Regions from separate parts of the Paenibacillus sp. FSL W8-0439 genome, predicted to be linked through region 1. Evidence: predicted binding sites of a transcription regulator. Region 1 holds the regulator's gene; each other region holds the start of a gene.
What was found. The regulator LexA, encoded in region 1, represses DNA repair genes until DNA is damaged. The targets are predictions, from matches to a motif close to CGAACATATGTTCG.

Region 1 (5,053 bases):
ACTCATAAGCATGTACAATACAGCAAGACCAGCCAGCATGATTGGCACAGTAATATTACGGCCACGGAAAATGTCCATTGCTGAACCTGCGCCGTTAATGGTTTGAATGCCTTGTTTCTTGCGCGTTTTATTTAAATGCGCTGTGTTTTTACGTACTTTTCTTTCAAATGATCGGGCCATCTCTCAATTCCCTTCCCAATAAATATTACATTAAAACAATTGCCTTAAAGCTGATCTATATAGATACCAAGAAAGATACCTAATAACAAAAGGCAAATGATGCAGGCTTTAGCAACATTAATGCTTCAGCCCGCCATTTCCCTTCGACGTATCATCGTCCACAAATTCAATGGTTTCAAGTTGCTGCCGAAAATTACGGCGAATGTTGCCTAAATAAATTTCCCGAAGGTTGGCGCGCTCCGTGGTTTCCTCTTCCGTCAATCCTTCGGCTTTTGCTTTGCGCGCTAATTCATTAATGCGCTGTACCAAACTGTCTATATCCAAATTGTGTCCCCTCCATAAAAGCAAAGATATAATACACTTTGACATGTAGAAAAGAGCTTGTCAAGGCTCCCTCATTGCGCTCCTTGACAAGCTCTATAGTCTTATAGATCAGAAGGGTGGGAGCTTAAGTACCTGACCTGCCTGCACTCCCCGATCCTCCAAACCGTTAATACGTACAATTCCTTCAATATATACCCGTGTATCCATTCGTTCCGGTTTATGATTCACGGCAATCTTCCATAACGTATCTCCAGGTTGTACAGTCAGCTTAATCACTTCTTCATTGGAAACTGGAGGTGCTGCGAAAACCGTAAGTACACCTGCCCCTGCAACCCAAACGATAATTACTAGAATAAGAAGCTTAAGTAAAAGAGTATTGGTAAGAGCCTGTAACAAACGTACCTTACCCTCTTTTCGGGTCTCCTGTAAATTCTCTAAATTCATCGGAAAAATACTTTGATAAGTGCTATATTTCATAATTGGCCGCGTCCTCCAAACGTTTGTTCTTATGTTTTTCACAATATAACACGAACGTTTGTTTTGTTCAATAGAAAAGAGAACAAAAGTTCGTGAATATTTTTAGGGATTATTTAGAACTTATGTTTGTACGAACGGAGGTTCTATGCTATAATTTTCCCAAACGTTACTAAATGGGGTTGATACGGTATGTCTAAGATTTCGAGCCGCCAGCAGGCCATTCTTGAATTTATCCGCAATGAAGTGCGTCTAAAGGGATACCCCCCTTCTGTGCGCGAAATAGGCGAGGCAGTCGGATTGGCCTCCAGTTCTACGGTTCACGGTCATTTGGATCGTTTGGAGAAAAAAGGACTCATTCGCCGCGATCCTACGAAACCACGGGCTATTGAATTACTCGGTCAAGACGAATCGGATAACAGCAACTTGATTAATTACTCCATTAGTCGTGTTCCCGTCGTCGGCAAAGTAACCGCTGGTCTTCCTATTACGGCGACAGAAAATATTGAAGATTACTTTCCTCTTCCCCAACACTTTGTTGGTGAGGATAAAATATTCATGTTATCTGTTGTAGGCGAAAGCATGATTGAAGCTGGTATTGCTAACGGAGACTATGTAATCGTGCGTCAGCAGCAGACCGCTGATAACGGAGACATTGTAGTAGCTATGACAGATGAAGACGAGGCTACAGTTAAAACCTTTTACAAAGAAAAAGATCATATCCGGCTTCAACCTGAAAATCCAGCCTTTGAGCCACTTCGACTGACACACGTCAGCATATTGGGCAAGGTTGTTGGACTCTTCCGGGACTTCCACTGATTTATCGTGCTTTCTTCCCCGTTATACTACCACGAATATAAAACCGGCCGCCTAGGCGAGCCGGTTTTATATTGTTATTATGTTTACTATGTATGTGTCTCCAACTATTCTTTCCTTTTCAGCAACCTATATTTGTCTCTACTATTATATCCGTCCCATATCCGAGATAGTTCCACTCTGATCTCGAACTGTTTACTTTTATTAGCTAAACAAATGGAAATTTGACACATATGAACCTACGGTGGCCTTCCTCTATAACGTAAAGTTGGGAAGGCGAACGCAGGCTAGCATGAGCTTTTTTTGTTAAACATTTAGGAACATAGGTACTAGCTTCTTTTTGTCTTTAGTAGATTTATGCTGATACATTACTAGCACAATTGACATATGTATATAGCAGACCTAAAGCAAAGGAGTTATGCAGATGATCAGAAATAGAGTTAAAACGTATAAGCATCGCATCGGGAAAAACAGATATCTGGTCGTTAAAGTCTTTCAAGCCGCAGCTGCTAAAACAGGAAGCGGAAATGCACTCGCAACTAACGCATTAAATATCAAAATTTCCAAGCGTAAGCATAAACATCATTAAGATTTAACCGTACCTTCATTTCTTTGAAGGGAGGTGATATTATGAGCAGAAGACACAGCAACCGTGAATTGAGAAGAAGAAGATTAAACATCCGTTCCAACCAAAGAGCCAATGCGCGTGCAAGAGGTAACGCACTGGCTGTTAATCTGTTTAGCGTGAATGATGGACAACGCAGACGTTAATAATTATTTTCAAGCAAAAAGCAGGAAGAATTCTTCCTGCTTTTTTTGTGTTAAATAATACACCAAACTACCAATCCCGCCAGTTATAGCTTCCTCAAACTTGTATCCGATTTTCATAACTTAAACATTTCTAGCTGTAAAACCATTCATTAGCTTAACATTGCTGCAATGGATTTGCTCTATTATTTAATTTAATACTTTTTTATAAGGTCCCACTTGCCCGCTTTTCTTTATAAATTTTATAAACAAGGCTCGAACAACAGGACCCATAACCAATAATTGTAATGGATAGGCCACAACAAAGTTCTTTATAAAAATTTCTAAATAGGCTTCAAATAATGAATGATCGCCAATACCCTGACTTAGAATTGAAGTTAATAAACCGTAGGAAGACATAGAACAGGCCATTCCGAACACCATACATGTTGAAATCGTGATAATTAAAAATATTTTTTTGGATTTATCAAAAGGTAGACTTAAAGCAACTTTTTTTGCTACAGGACCCACGATATATAAATCTAAAATGAGCGCTATAATAAATCCAATTAGAAATTCAACAGCAATGGTAATCAAGCTAATTTTTCCAATCAATCCGTTAATCAAAAGATTATAGAAGGTCATAATAACGACCATTCCAAAACACATAATAACCCCAAAGTAAAAGCTTTCCTTTTTAGTTGTTGGCATTTAATTCAACCTTTCATTTTTGGATGTGATTATTTTAGCTGCAACCAAATTTTCATGTAAGTGAACTTTTTATGAACATATCGTAACAAACAAGAACAAGTAAGGAATATTCTTCACAACTAATGAACTATGTACAAAATAATTACACATTTATAACATTAAATACAAATAATAGAAAATACCTCTATTACTTTGTATGGCTCCAATGAAGATTATGCTACCGCTACACTCGATGGAAGTTTTGAAGGCCCTACCCGTTGGCTTAGTGATGGCGGTTCTCCAGATTTCGAAACACTTTTCCCTTCTTAAGAACACTACTTTCAACAATTGCTCCAAAAGGCTCTGTCAATATTTGATGAAGTCTTAATTTATATTGAAAAATCCCCACTACCTTAGCTGGTCGGCGGGGATTTCGCTTATTTACAGTATTTACTTATACTGCACATTAGGAATTTTCTAATATTTGATTATAGCTGATCCTGCTTTAACCCACTCTTTGGATTCTAGTTGAATCCATCCATATACAGGTGAGTCAGAATTGATTTTTTGTTTTATCAGTGAAAGGTTTTCATAGTTGCTGGAACTGTAAAGCGACCCTGTCTTTGGCGCAACTTTTACTGTCAGAATATTTTTTATATTTGGTTCTTCATCAGTACTAGTCCAGACTAATCGATTGTAATAATTAGTGTTAAACGGGTTTTCTAAACCACTAATCGAAAATTTCACTCTTTTCCCGACAATAGATACATCTGTATATGCTGTGTCATCTTTAAAAATTACTAATTGAGATGAAACTAATTCCTGATTTAAAGAGTTTGTATAGGTGTCATGGGTGACGCTTGCTACATCTGCCGAGGCTGATAGCGGGGACAAAACTGAAAATAAGAGAGCAATTGTGGAGAAACATAAAGTAGTTTTCCTTCCTAATTTCATACTCATTATTTTCATCCTTTCCTTCCTATTTATCTTCATCCATAAACATACGGCTTATTGATTGTCAAAGTAAGGGGAGCTTTGTCTGACATAAAAAATACACATTCGGGTAGATTTCATTATCCACTTCTACTCTATATCCAAACTCCTTACATGCGGGTCACTTCTTAAGGTTGTGTTCCGTGGCGATGGAGTCCATTAAATTGCCTAAGCATTTGGTTAAAATTATGAAGCTCAGCATCTTCCCAGTCCGAAATTCGTTCATAGAAAACGGACTCTTTCTCCTTAAGCGCATCAATTAATTTTTGCTGTCCATGCTCAGTAAGAGATAATACAATTCCTCGTCCATCACTTCGGGAGGCCTCTCTGTTCAAATACCCCAAAGACTCAAGCTGTTTGACAAGACGACTCACTGAACTTCGATCCATCGCAGTTGATTCCGCTAAAGTGGCGGCATTTGTTGGGCCATAAGAATACAGCCAACGAACAATATGGAAGGCGGCAGGTTGTAAGGAGGAGTCAAATTTCGCAGCAGCTCTGACATTCAGGGCGTGTGAAGCGCTGATAAGTGCGTTAAGCTGCTCGCCCAACTCAATCTCCAATTTCTCCCTTGGTTCATTTTTAACTTCATTATATTTCATCTTCAATCACCTTTCTCTCGTTAAAAAAACCACAAGTCGAATTTGATTGACATATATCAACCAAATTATTATAGTGGACATATGTCAACCAAATGTACTAACTCACCGAATTGGCTATTCCAATAAAATTGTAACACATGAAGGAGAAATGACGAATGTCTAAAAATACTACCGTTGTCATAACAGGTGCCACCAGTGGTCTTGGACAACTAGTCGCAGTTGAATTG
Region 2 (5,053 bases), 340 kb from region 1:
TGCACTTCGTTCAGGCATTATTTTAGCCACGTGTCCGCTGGCCAAAAAACATGGTATATCCACTGCAGTACGTCTGGGGGAAGCTGTAAAAAATGTCCTGACCTTATCATTGTACGCCTGCGCATGCAGCATTATATCGATGTCTCATTAAAAATAACAGAAATCTATAATGAGTATACGGATTTGGTTGAGGTTTTCAGCATTGATGAACAATTTCTGGATATGAGCGGAAGTCTCTCCCTGTTCGGAGATCCGTTGAGTATTGCAAGTGAAATTCAGCGGAAAGTGCTGGGACAAACAGGAGTATGGATTCGAACCGAAGGAAAAGTATAAAACACAGCTAAAATACCAAATAGCATTGTAGTATTAACAAAGTCCAGCAATAATTTTCTAGACTTTAATTCAAAGATTAACAGTCTTTAGTTTTACCTGTTTCCCAAGAACCCTTCAGACCAATATGTAGTGGGATCTGACCTTGCTCTAGTAATTCTAAATTACATCAGTATATCCCTTCATTTATTTATAATGCCCCCCGATTTTTAGGGATCTCTCCAGTGCCTGACCAGCTTGGGTCAAAGAGGACGCTCTTACGATAGCTGCGCTACCATAGCGTTCTTTAATTTTATCTGTTGCTTCTTCCAAGGAGCGGATACGCTCATGATCCTCAAAGAAGGAAAGTTGATAAGTTTGGTCGTCAACCAACCCACTTAAAGTGACACCTAAGCGTCGTATCGGCATACCGTTCCAAAAATTATAAAATATTTTTTTTGCTGCGTTGTACACTTTATTCGTATTGTTAGTCGGATCTGTAAGCTTCATTTGCCTGGAAAATCCGGTGGGAGCCTCATATGGGCTACATGTACAACTAACGGTCACGACAGAGCCCATGCACCCCTTACGACGACTGTCTCGACAAACTTCTTCCGAGAGTTCAAGCAGGATGGTCTCTACTTCATTTGGTTCCAGATAATCTTGGGGTAGGGTCATCATATGGCTTACCGACTTTTGTGGAGAACTGAAGGTATACGGAGCTACAGGACTCTCATCTAGACCATTGGCTGTTTTCCACATGACCTCCGCCTGTATATCCGACTGTTTTCCCAAACGAGCGCGAAATTTAGACTTAAGATCTGGTAGAGACGTTCTAGCGATATCTCCAATGGTTGTCATACCAAGCCGCTCAAAATGGGACGACATCCGCGAACCTACCCCAAACATTTTATTAACTGGCTGTGGCCAGAGCAGCTGCTCTAATTCTGTCTTGGGCAACGTGAATATACCGCTTTTAATTTTTTTAGCCCAAATATCGGTTGCGCTTTTGGCAAGAACCTTATTGGAACTGATTCCTATTCGTACCCAAACCCCGGTTTGTAAAAGAACCTTCTTTTGAATTTCTCTTGCAACGGTTAAAGAATCTCCAAAAATTTTAAAACTACCCGAAATGTCCAGAAACTGCTCATCGATACTAAACACCTCTACCAGGTCGGTGTATTCCTTGTATATATCCGTAATTGCTAAAGAGACATCGATATAGTGTTTCATACGGGGACGGACGATCACAAGCTCAGGACACTTCTTGAGGGCTTCACCGAGCCGTTCTGCTGTAGACACCCCGAAACTTTTGGCCATAGGACATGCTGCTAAAATAATTCCAGACCTGCGTGCAGGATCGCCTGCTACCGCAAGCGGTTTATTTTTATACTCTGGGTAGGAAGCTTTTTCTACACTCGCATAAAAACTCTGGCAATCCGCCAAAAGAATTGTCCGCTCAGTTGTTTTAGTCATGCTGCACCCTCCAAAAAAACGATCATATACGTACGAACATGTATTCTTATTTATTATAATACCAAACATTAGTTCTGTATTCAGGTAATTTATAGGATTATGTAAATCAATCATCAAAGATTGGGTATCTGGTACGAGCGTGGATCATCACATTATTTCTGTGATCATAAAGGCCAAGAAAGCTTAATGTGCTCGTGGGGGATGAGGATCGGAACGGAATTCTGGTTGGCTGGGCTTCATCTTTTAAATGTCAACAAAAATAAAGAACCAATGTATAACATTTTATCTTGTCTTGAAAAAGCGGAAACTTGGTATACACATTTGAATTCAATTAAAAAAAGGCTTTCTTCAACGATGTCGTAGGTACATTTCCGCTGTATGGACTGAATTCCATGACATTTATAGTTCCCAATGTACTTTTAATTTCTTGAAAAGCTCTAGTAAGCTGTGCTTTGTTAGTAATATCCACAGCAAAACCTTGAGCCTCAATTTAGTTAATTGCTCAGTATACTGTCTAGTTTCTCTTATGTTCTTGAAATCATAGCGATACGAAATCCGTGTTTACCAAACGTCTTAGCCAGTGAAAAGTCCAATCCGGGATCTGCTCCAACTATGACCAATGTTATCAATGCAAATTCACTTCTTCTCTTTTTAAATTCTTATGAGTTAATTTACTAGCGTATTTATAAATTAGAAAAGCGGACGAGCAGCAATTCGTCCGCTCTATTGTAAGTCCTGTCTTTCAGATAAGTGCTTTTGATGATGTTTGTGTCTATTGAGTTATCCTCGAAAATACGACTTAAAAGGTAAATGTATCAATAACAAATCGATATCGTACATCATTTCGGATAAGTCGCTCAAAAGCTTCGTTGATTTGATTGGTGTGAATTACCTCAATTTCAGGGACGATACCATGCTCTGCGGAGAAATCAAGCATTTCTTGGGTTTCAAGAAGATCGCCTCCAGGCGTTGCTGCAATTCTGCGACGACCCATAAGCAAACTGAGCGTATTAAATTGGTTCGGCTTACCGGAATCACCGATGATAACAAACGTACCATTTATATTAAGCATGGATACGTAAGCATCTAAATTAAGACTTGCAGAGGTCGTGTTGAAAATCACATCAAATTGACTAGCTAGCGTCGAGAATGTGTCAGGATCGTTCGTTGCATAGTAATGATCGGCGCCAAAACTTAGCGCATCGCTTTTCTTATCCATTGTCTGACTCAAGGCCGTAACTTCAGCTCCTAATGCATGGGCATATTTGATAGCTAGGTGGCCGATACCTCCAATACCGACGATAGCGACTTTTTTGCCTGGACCTACTCCCCAATGTTTCAAAGGATAGTAAGCCGTAGCTCCTGCACAGAGTAGTGGACTGGCAACATCTAAGCCCAAACTATCTGGGATCTGAAGTACGTAATTTTGCTTCACTACAATTTTTTGACTGTAACTACCGTAAGTAATATTTCCATCGTAGTCTACGGAATTATACATCATGACCATGCCCTTTTTACAGAACATATTCTCACCACGTAGGCAATTCTCGCACTCTCCACAAGAGTTCACGAGAGGCCCTACTCCAACCCGGTCACCCACTACAAACTTAGTTACTTCCGTTCCAACCGCTTCTACAATTCCTGTCATTTCATGACCGGGAACCATTGGGAATTGAGAGTAACCTCCATCATTATGGACCATATGAACATCGGTGTGGCATACACCACTATACTTAATATCGATTAGAACATCATCTGGGCGCAATTCCCTCCGTTCAATCATCGTCCGTTCAAATGGCGCATTCGCACTGGGAACACTCAATGCATGAACTTTACACATACTTGTTATACCCCTTTCATTTTTCATATTATATATTTCAGATATCAGCTAAATTGTTGTATTTGAATTGTATTCGTATCCCTATCTCATCCCCCTTCATACACTATTTACAGCCTACACTTAGGTACAGCGTGATAACGCATCTAAGGTTGTCTTAATGGATACTTATAGTTTAAAACTCCAGATCTATGGTTAACATAGCCTGATTACAGACAAAGTTGTCCCTATTACTGATTATTAGGAAAGAAAATGAATACAAAAAGCCCCTCAACTTCAGGAAAGCAGAGGGGCCATCGTAAACCTTATTATTGCTCCGTACTTATTTATTCATATAAGGGCTAATAACCTTTTGGCAGTAATCCCAAACTTTTATTTCGTTTTCTACAGAATAATATCGATCCCGTGGTTTTTCCTCCCTCATGTTACCAAAGAATTTCCCATTGACCTTTTCTACTTCTTGTGATGTGGCCAAATATACGGTTGTAGCAGCTCCTTTTTCTGGCGTATTCATGAATGGAAGTGCCAACTTAAACACTATATTATTAATAAAACCTTTATCGTTGTCTTGTCCAAATCTAGTCGCAACAGCACCAGGATGTAACACGTTCGCAGTTATATTTTTCAGTCCCCTTCTCATTAGTTCAGCTGACCAGTGTCTTGTGATCCAAATCGTATACAATTTGGAGGATGCATACGCACCGGACGAGGTGTAGTCCTTTTCCAACTGTAAATCGCTGAAATCTGGTTTTTTGGCAATCCTATGTGTTGCGGAAGAGGTATTAATGATCCTTGCTGAGGGGCTTTTTGAAAGAACATCTAATAATAACTCTGTTAAGAGCAATGGTGAAAATACATTAAGGGTCTCTGTGCTTTGTTTTGATTCCGTCCATGAATGATCACAGTGTGTCCCTGCTTTGCCATGGTTTTCGCCGCAACTTTTCCGATTCCATCAGTAGCTCCAGTAATAAGGATGATTTTTGTAATCATCGTAATTCTCCTTTTCATTTAAGTAATATATTTATACTGCAACCCATTCGATTAGGTACATATCCAGGTTACTGATGATATTGTCCAGATTACTGATAAATAGTTCTGTAATTCAAACAAGTTTATCGTGGATTAGACTATGTCTTACTTGAAATTCAAAGGATATGATAAGAAGAGCTTTCTATTTGCGAGGAATTGTTTTGTTCATAAGGAGGGCAAATCATGTTAACGGTTGAATCAATATCTGACTTACATGAATTACTCGGATACAATAAACCTAAACATCCATTAATTACTGCGATGAATTTTGAAAATGCTAATCCATCGGAAACCATGTTTAACACTGACGTCATGTTGAATTTTTATGTGATATCTCTAAAAAGTGGTACTCAATGTGATTTTAAATACGGCAGAAAAAACTATGATTTTCGTGAAGGCAGC
Region 3 (5,053 bases), 670 kb from region 1:
CAATCACATCTCGGCACAACTCCATCAAATCCAGCGTTTCATCCCGTTGACGGTTACGTTCCTGTTCCTCCAGCTCCAGCGACAAACTGGGCACAGCCTGCCACGCCCGGCCATCTGTCCAGCGACTGCCTTGTATTCCGCAGGCCAGCACATAGTTTTCCAGACGGTCCATCTGCTCGCGGCTCACTCGACCGTCCAGCGGCAATAGAAGGTCTGTTTTGACCGCACGAAATACATCCTCATATCGCCAGCGTCGCTGCACAATATCCAGTGAAGCCCGAATCAATTCCACCAAGGGATGATGAAGTATACTTCTCCGCTGATCCAAAAATACTGGAACCTGATATTGCTTGAATATCGGTTCCACCCATGGCTCATAATCTTCAATATGACGCACAAACAGGGCCATTTCCCGATAACGCGCACCTTCATCGCGGGCCAGGCGGCGCATTTCGCGTACGGCTCCTTCCAGCTCGGCACGACGACTTGCCGCAGCATGCAGTTTTATGCCCTCAGGTTGTGTACCTGTCCATTGCTCTCGTAGCTGCTGTAGCCGCAGCCGCTGTTCCTGATTCCGCAGCCCTGTACGATGTTCGAAACTAGCCTCCAAATACGCCAACGCTGGACGTTCCTTAAACCTCGGCATCAGATCGGGGCGTAATAACTGTGTCTGCGTTTCAATCATCAGCTCCTCTGCCATTCCTTTAAGCTTGACGTAGGTAGCCGCTGAAGGATGAAACAAATCCAGCTCATGCGGAAGCTGTCCACTTTCGTAGCTTCGGTTACAGGTCAGCGCCACTGTCAGCGAAGAGGCGTGCAGCATAAGCTGCTCCACCACCTTGTATTCATGTGGTGTAAACCTCCGGTAGCCATCCATCCAAATGTCTGCTCCGCGCACGAGGGAAGACTGTGCAATCTGTTCTGTCAGCATGCGAAGCGTATCTTCACCATCGATATATTTAAGCGTCAGCTCCCGTTCAAAATCCTCATAGATTAGACTGATATCCTTGAGCTTGCCTCTTAATATCGGAGTGGACTCCCCCGCAGCATGCATTCTATCCAGTTGCTCCGGTACAGACCGAGCATCATTTCCGTACTGCTTTAGCTCTGTGAACAACGTATTCAACCGATCCACAAAACCGAGTTGGTCTCCCGAATCTTTAAATAAACTCAGTTCATCCTTGCGACGACGAATAATTTTATATAAAAGCATCTTCTTGCCTTCTTCTGTTACAGGCACCAGTGCTGAACCCCCTGTTTCCTGCATGACTAAATAGGCAAGACGATGGAATCCCATCACTTGGGCGCGCACCGACCCCTGAATACCGTTTCCGACTTCGGTGAGCAACGCATGCTCTGAAGCAAATGACGATTGCTCAGGCACAAGTAACAGCATAGGCTTACCTAGCGGCTCCTCGCGTAACATAGAGGTCATTTCATTACGGATTAACGTGCTTTTACCACTACCAGAGCGGCCAATCAATAAGCGGACCGACATGATGCCGCCTCCTTTCTAACCAACAACATTCTATTAAACAGTATAGCATATCAGGCAAAGGAGAAAAGAACGTACGTTTGCCATGTTGTAGCAATTGGGCTCTTCTCAAAAACAAACAGTCCCGCAGGATGGCTTGGTGCAAGCCTTCTCTACAGGACTGATTTATACTAAAAATGAGTTTGTTTTCACCTATTTATCTTTATCGCCTAATAGTAGATTAACTTTGACAAGGGTATGAAATCTACAGCTGTGTCCGGCTGCGCACCTCAAAGATGGCAAATTTCAAATAATGACCTTCCTCCACACCTAAAATTTGGGGATGGTCCTTCCCTGCCGCTCTCCAATCTACCAGTCGGAGGATTTTGCCAGCATCTGCAGCCGCTTCCTTAATCGTGTCCAAAAACAGCTCCGGCCGCATATGGAACGAACAACTCGCCGTTACCAAATAACCGCCCTCATTGACGAGCTTCATTCCGTGAAGGTTGATATCTTTATATCCACGTGTAGCTCCTTTGACAGCACTCTTCGTTTTGGCAAAAGCCGGCGGATCCAGAATAACGACGTCAAAGGTACGTCCGCCACCCGCAGTCAGCGGCTTAGATGTATCTCCTTTGCCGCCCGCTCGCGCGGTGCGTTCCTCTACACCTTTAACCTGATTACGTAAATATTGAAAAGCATCGTCGACGACAAACTCGACGCGATCCTCAAAACCGTTCAGCTTCACATTATCCCGAGCACTTTCAATCGCATGTTCAGAAATATCAAGACAAGTTACTTTTTTCGCACCATGTTTACACGCATTGAGCGTAAAGCTACCTGTATGTGAAAAACATTCCAATACAGTTGCACCGTCCCAGAATGGGAATTCAACAACCTTACCACTTTTATTCACAGGCTTTATGACCGTTGTGCCGTCATCCCCTGGGTTTGCAGCTACTTCTTGCAACGTAATTCCGCTACGCGCTCCCCAACCTGTCATCAACGGCGCGATGGCCGCACGATTTTCACGCTGGTCAAAGAAATACCCCGTCTTTTGTCCCTCTTCGATATCGACCTTGATTTGTAAGCCATTTTCCGTCACCACCACATGGCGCGGGCAATCGCCGTACAAAGGACCCTTCGTCTGTTCCAACCCTTCCAGCTCACGGATGGATACATCACTACGCTCATATATACCAACTGGCCCCATTACTTCAACAAGTGCATCTCTGATTTCTTCCCTGCGCCGATCCATGCCAAGCGTTAACAGCTGAACGACCAATACATCACCAAAACGGTCTACAATCAGCCCAGGCAAAAAATCAGCCTCGCCGTACACCAAACGATAAGCGTTTCCTCCGGTCACAAAGCGTTCGCGGTGCTCCAAGCAATTGCGGAAACGTTGGGCAAAGAAGCTTTGGTCCATCACTTCTAGCGGCTCATAGGACATCACACGCACTGTAATTTGTGAAGCAGGATTATAGTAACCTGTCGCCAAATAACGCCCCTGATGGTTCAGGATGCTGACCAAATCACCGGCTTCTGGATCACCCTCAATCTTGGCTATTTCATTTTTAAACACCCAAGGGTGTGCTTGCTCCAGCCTTTTTTTACGGCTACGCTCTAATATTACTGAAGGCAAAATCCTTCACTCCTATTCTTGGATTACTCAAAGTGTTAAAACATTTTGTTCGATAGGGGCGCGGCTCCGCCGATTCATTTGGTCTTACGATCGCTGGCGCTTCTCCAGCTTCAAATGAGCCGCTTCGCTACTGCCCGCCTGTATGTCGACGTCACGCTTTAAAAGCTTGTGAAGATACTACAAAATGTTCGTTCCATAAAAAAACTGCTCGGCCATGCTTGTCATGGCTGTCCTAGGTAGATCATAGGCTGTTACATAAGTATTCTCATTTTCGCCTAGAAAAGGGGGGGCTAAAGCCGTGTTTATACATGTTATATTGCCGCTGTGCGGTGGGCTGCTTATTTTTTTAGGTGGAATGAAGCTGATGGAAGCTGCCCTCCGGCATTTGGCCGGCCCCTTCCTTACTCGCTGGCTAAACCGGGCTACGGTTTCCCCTTGGCGGGGTATGTTGTTTAGCTCAGGCATTACCGCCCTACTGCAAAGCAGCACCGCCGTAACGGTGCTGACGATCGGACTGGTCAATGCCGGGCTGTTGACCTACGGCCGCACGCTCGGCATCATTCTTGGTACCAATATTGGTACCTGCCTGACGACCGAGCTGATGGGCCTCCAGCTCGGCAAGCTGGCTGCTCCACTGCTATGTGGATCACTGCTATGCTGGGGCACTGCTGTTCTGCGGGGGGAAACGGTCACTGGCCGTCAGTATGCAGCTGCCGGAGCTTCAGCCACCTCCAATGGGCTTAGCCGCCCACAGGCTGTACAATTTATCAGCCTCGTCTTTGCCGGATTTTCGCTGATTCTCGCAGGTATCCGCGTGATGCAAGCCGTTGGCCCCTGGATTGAGCAGGCCGGACTATTCCGCTGGTTTCTTGATCATGCTGCAGCCAACATGTGGTGGGCCTTCGCTGCTGGAGCCTGCCTAACCGCGCTGGTTCACAGCAGCGCAGCTGTCATTGGTATGGCGATTAGCCTGGCTGCTGCGGGTGCCTTGCCAGTTGATGTAGGAATCGCCATCGTCATCGGCTCCAATGTGGGCACCTGCGTGACTGCCCTGATTGCCGCTGTTGGCGGCAGCGTGTCTGGCAAATTTGTGGCCTGGTCCCACGTGCTGCTGAACGTAGGCGGGGCATTGCTCTTTATGCCGTTAATCCCCGGGCTGGATATGGCCGCTTCTTGGATATCTACTGAGCCCGGAGCCAAGGTAGCGCATGCCCAAACCCTGTTTAACGTCATCAGTTCTCTGCTTGCCTTGCCCCTCTGCTATTTACCTGTATGGACTCGTATAGAGGAGCAAGTGTCTTCCCATAGGATTAAACGTTAATTCCTAGCATAGACAGCGCCTTGCTCAGAATGACATCATTGTTGTCATATCCACCCTGACGCTGGAGACGCCATGCTTCTTCGGGCGTATGCCACGCGACGCCTTTGATTTCTTCTATCTGTGCCTGCAAATTCCCATCCAGTGCCTCTACGAGATAATAATGAACTTCCTTGTCCACTTCCCCATATTCAGGGTGCTGGTACGTATAAGCAATCATATCCACATGCTGAATAATCCGCCCGTTCAGCCCTGTTTCCTCACGAATTTCACGTAGAGCGGTTTGTTCGATTGTTTCACCTGGCTCCATTTTGCCTTTAGCCAGAGATGTCTTGCCATATCGGTCGGTAATCAGCTGAATTTCAAGCTGCTCCCCCTGTTTGCGAAACACTACGCCACCTGCGGAAATTTCCTTTTTTGCTGCCATCCTGTAATCTCCTTTCCTTGCGCAACAAGGATTCCGTCCTCTCTGTAGGGAAAGGCGAAATCCTTGTTGGCCATCGCTATTGCCTGTTCAGGCTCTTTTTATTTTACAAAGCTGTTTGCAGCCCGTTCTCCAATACGCGGACCAATTGGCCTTCACTTTCATTAACGCCCGCCTTCGTCAGCTTCACGC

Region 2: MKX36_RS15280 (DNA polymerase IV) is a predicted target of LexA. The motif match lies at 1,848-1,861, and genes of this name have one in related genera.
Region 3: addB (helicase-exonuclease AddAB subunit AddB) is a predicted target of LexA. The motif match lies at 1,565-1,578, and genes of this name have one in related genera.

What each region holds. Positions count from the first base shown of each region.
Region 1 covers NZ_JBBPAK010000001.1:3,199,991-3,205,043, forward strand. Annotated here, with positions in the region: gene MKX36_RS13600 (hypothetical protein) at 1-180, opposite strand, end outside; gene MKX36_RS13605 (DUF896 domain-containing protein) at 298-504, opposite strand; gene MKX36_RS13610 (LysM peptidoglycan-binding domain-containing protein) at 613-981, opposite strand; gene lexA (transcriptional repressor LexA) at 1,171-1,797, shown strand; gene MKX36_RS13620 (hypothetical protein) at 2,219-2,383, shown strand; gene MKX36_RS13625 (hypothetical protein) at 2,425-2,565, shown strand; gene MKX36_RS13630 (hypothetical protein) at 2,752-3,252, opposite strand; gene MKX36_RS13635 (hypothetical protein) at 3,709-4,191, opposite strand; gene MKX36_RS13640 (MarR family winged helix-turn-helix transcriptional regulator) at 4,353-4,826, opposite strand; gene MKX36_RS13645 (SDR family NAD(P)-dependent oxidoreductase) at 4,982-5,053, shown strand, end outside.
Region 2 covers NZ_JBBPAK010000001.1:3,538,442-3,543,494, forward strand. Annotated here, with positions in the region: partial or broken gene MKX36_RS15275 (Y-family DNA polymerase) at 1-315, shown strand, start outside; gene MKX36_RS15280 (DNA polymerase IV) at 517-1,785, opposite strand; gene MKX36_RS15285 (NAD(P)-dependent alcohol dehydrogenase) at 2,585-3,625, opposite strand; gene MKX36_RS15290 (hypothetical protein) at 3,945-4,466, opposite strand; gene MKX36_RS15295 (SDR family NAD(P)-dependent oxidoreductase) at 4,457-4,612, opposite strand; gene MKX36_RS15300 (helix-turn-helix domain-containing protein) at 4,835-5,053, shown strand, end outside.
Region 3 covers NZ_JBBPAK010000001.1:3,871,051-3,876,103, forward strand. Annotated here, with positions in the region: gene addB (helicase-exonuclease AddAB subunit AddB) at 1-1,498, opposite strand, end outside; gene MKX36_RS16550 (class I SAM-dependent rRNA methyltransferase) at 1,740-3,119, opposite strand; gene MKX36_RS16555 (Na/Pi cotransporter family protein) at 3,418-4,440, shown strand; gene MKX36_RS16560 (NUDIX hydrolase) at 4,430-4,864, opposite strand; gene mtaB (tRNA (N(6)-L-threonylcarbamoyladenosine(37)-C(2))-methylthiotransferase MtaB) at 4,968-5,053, opposite strand, start outside.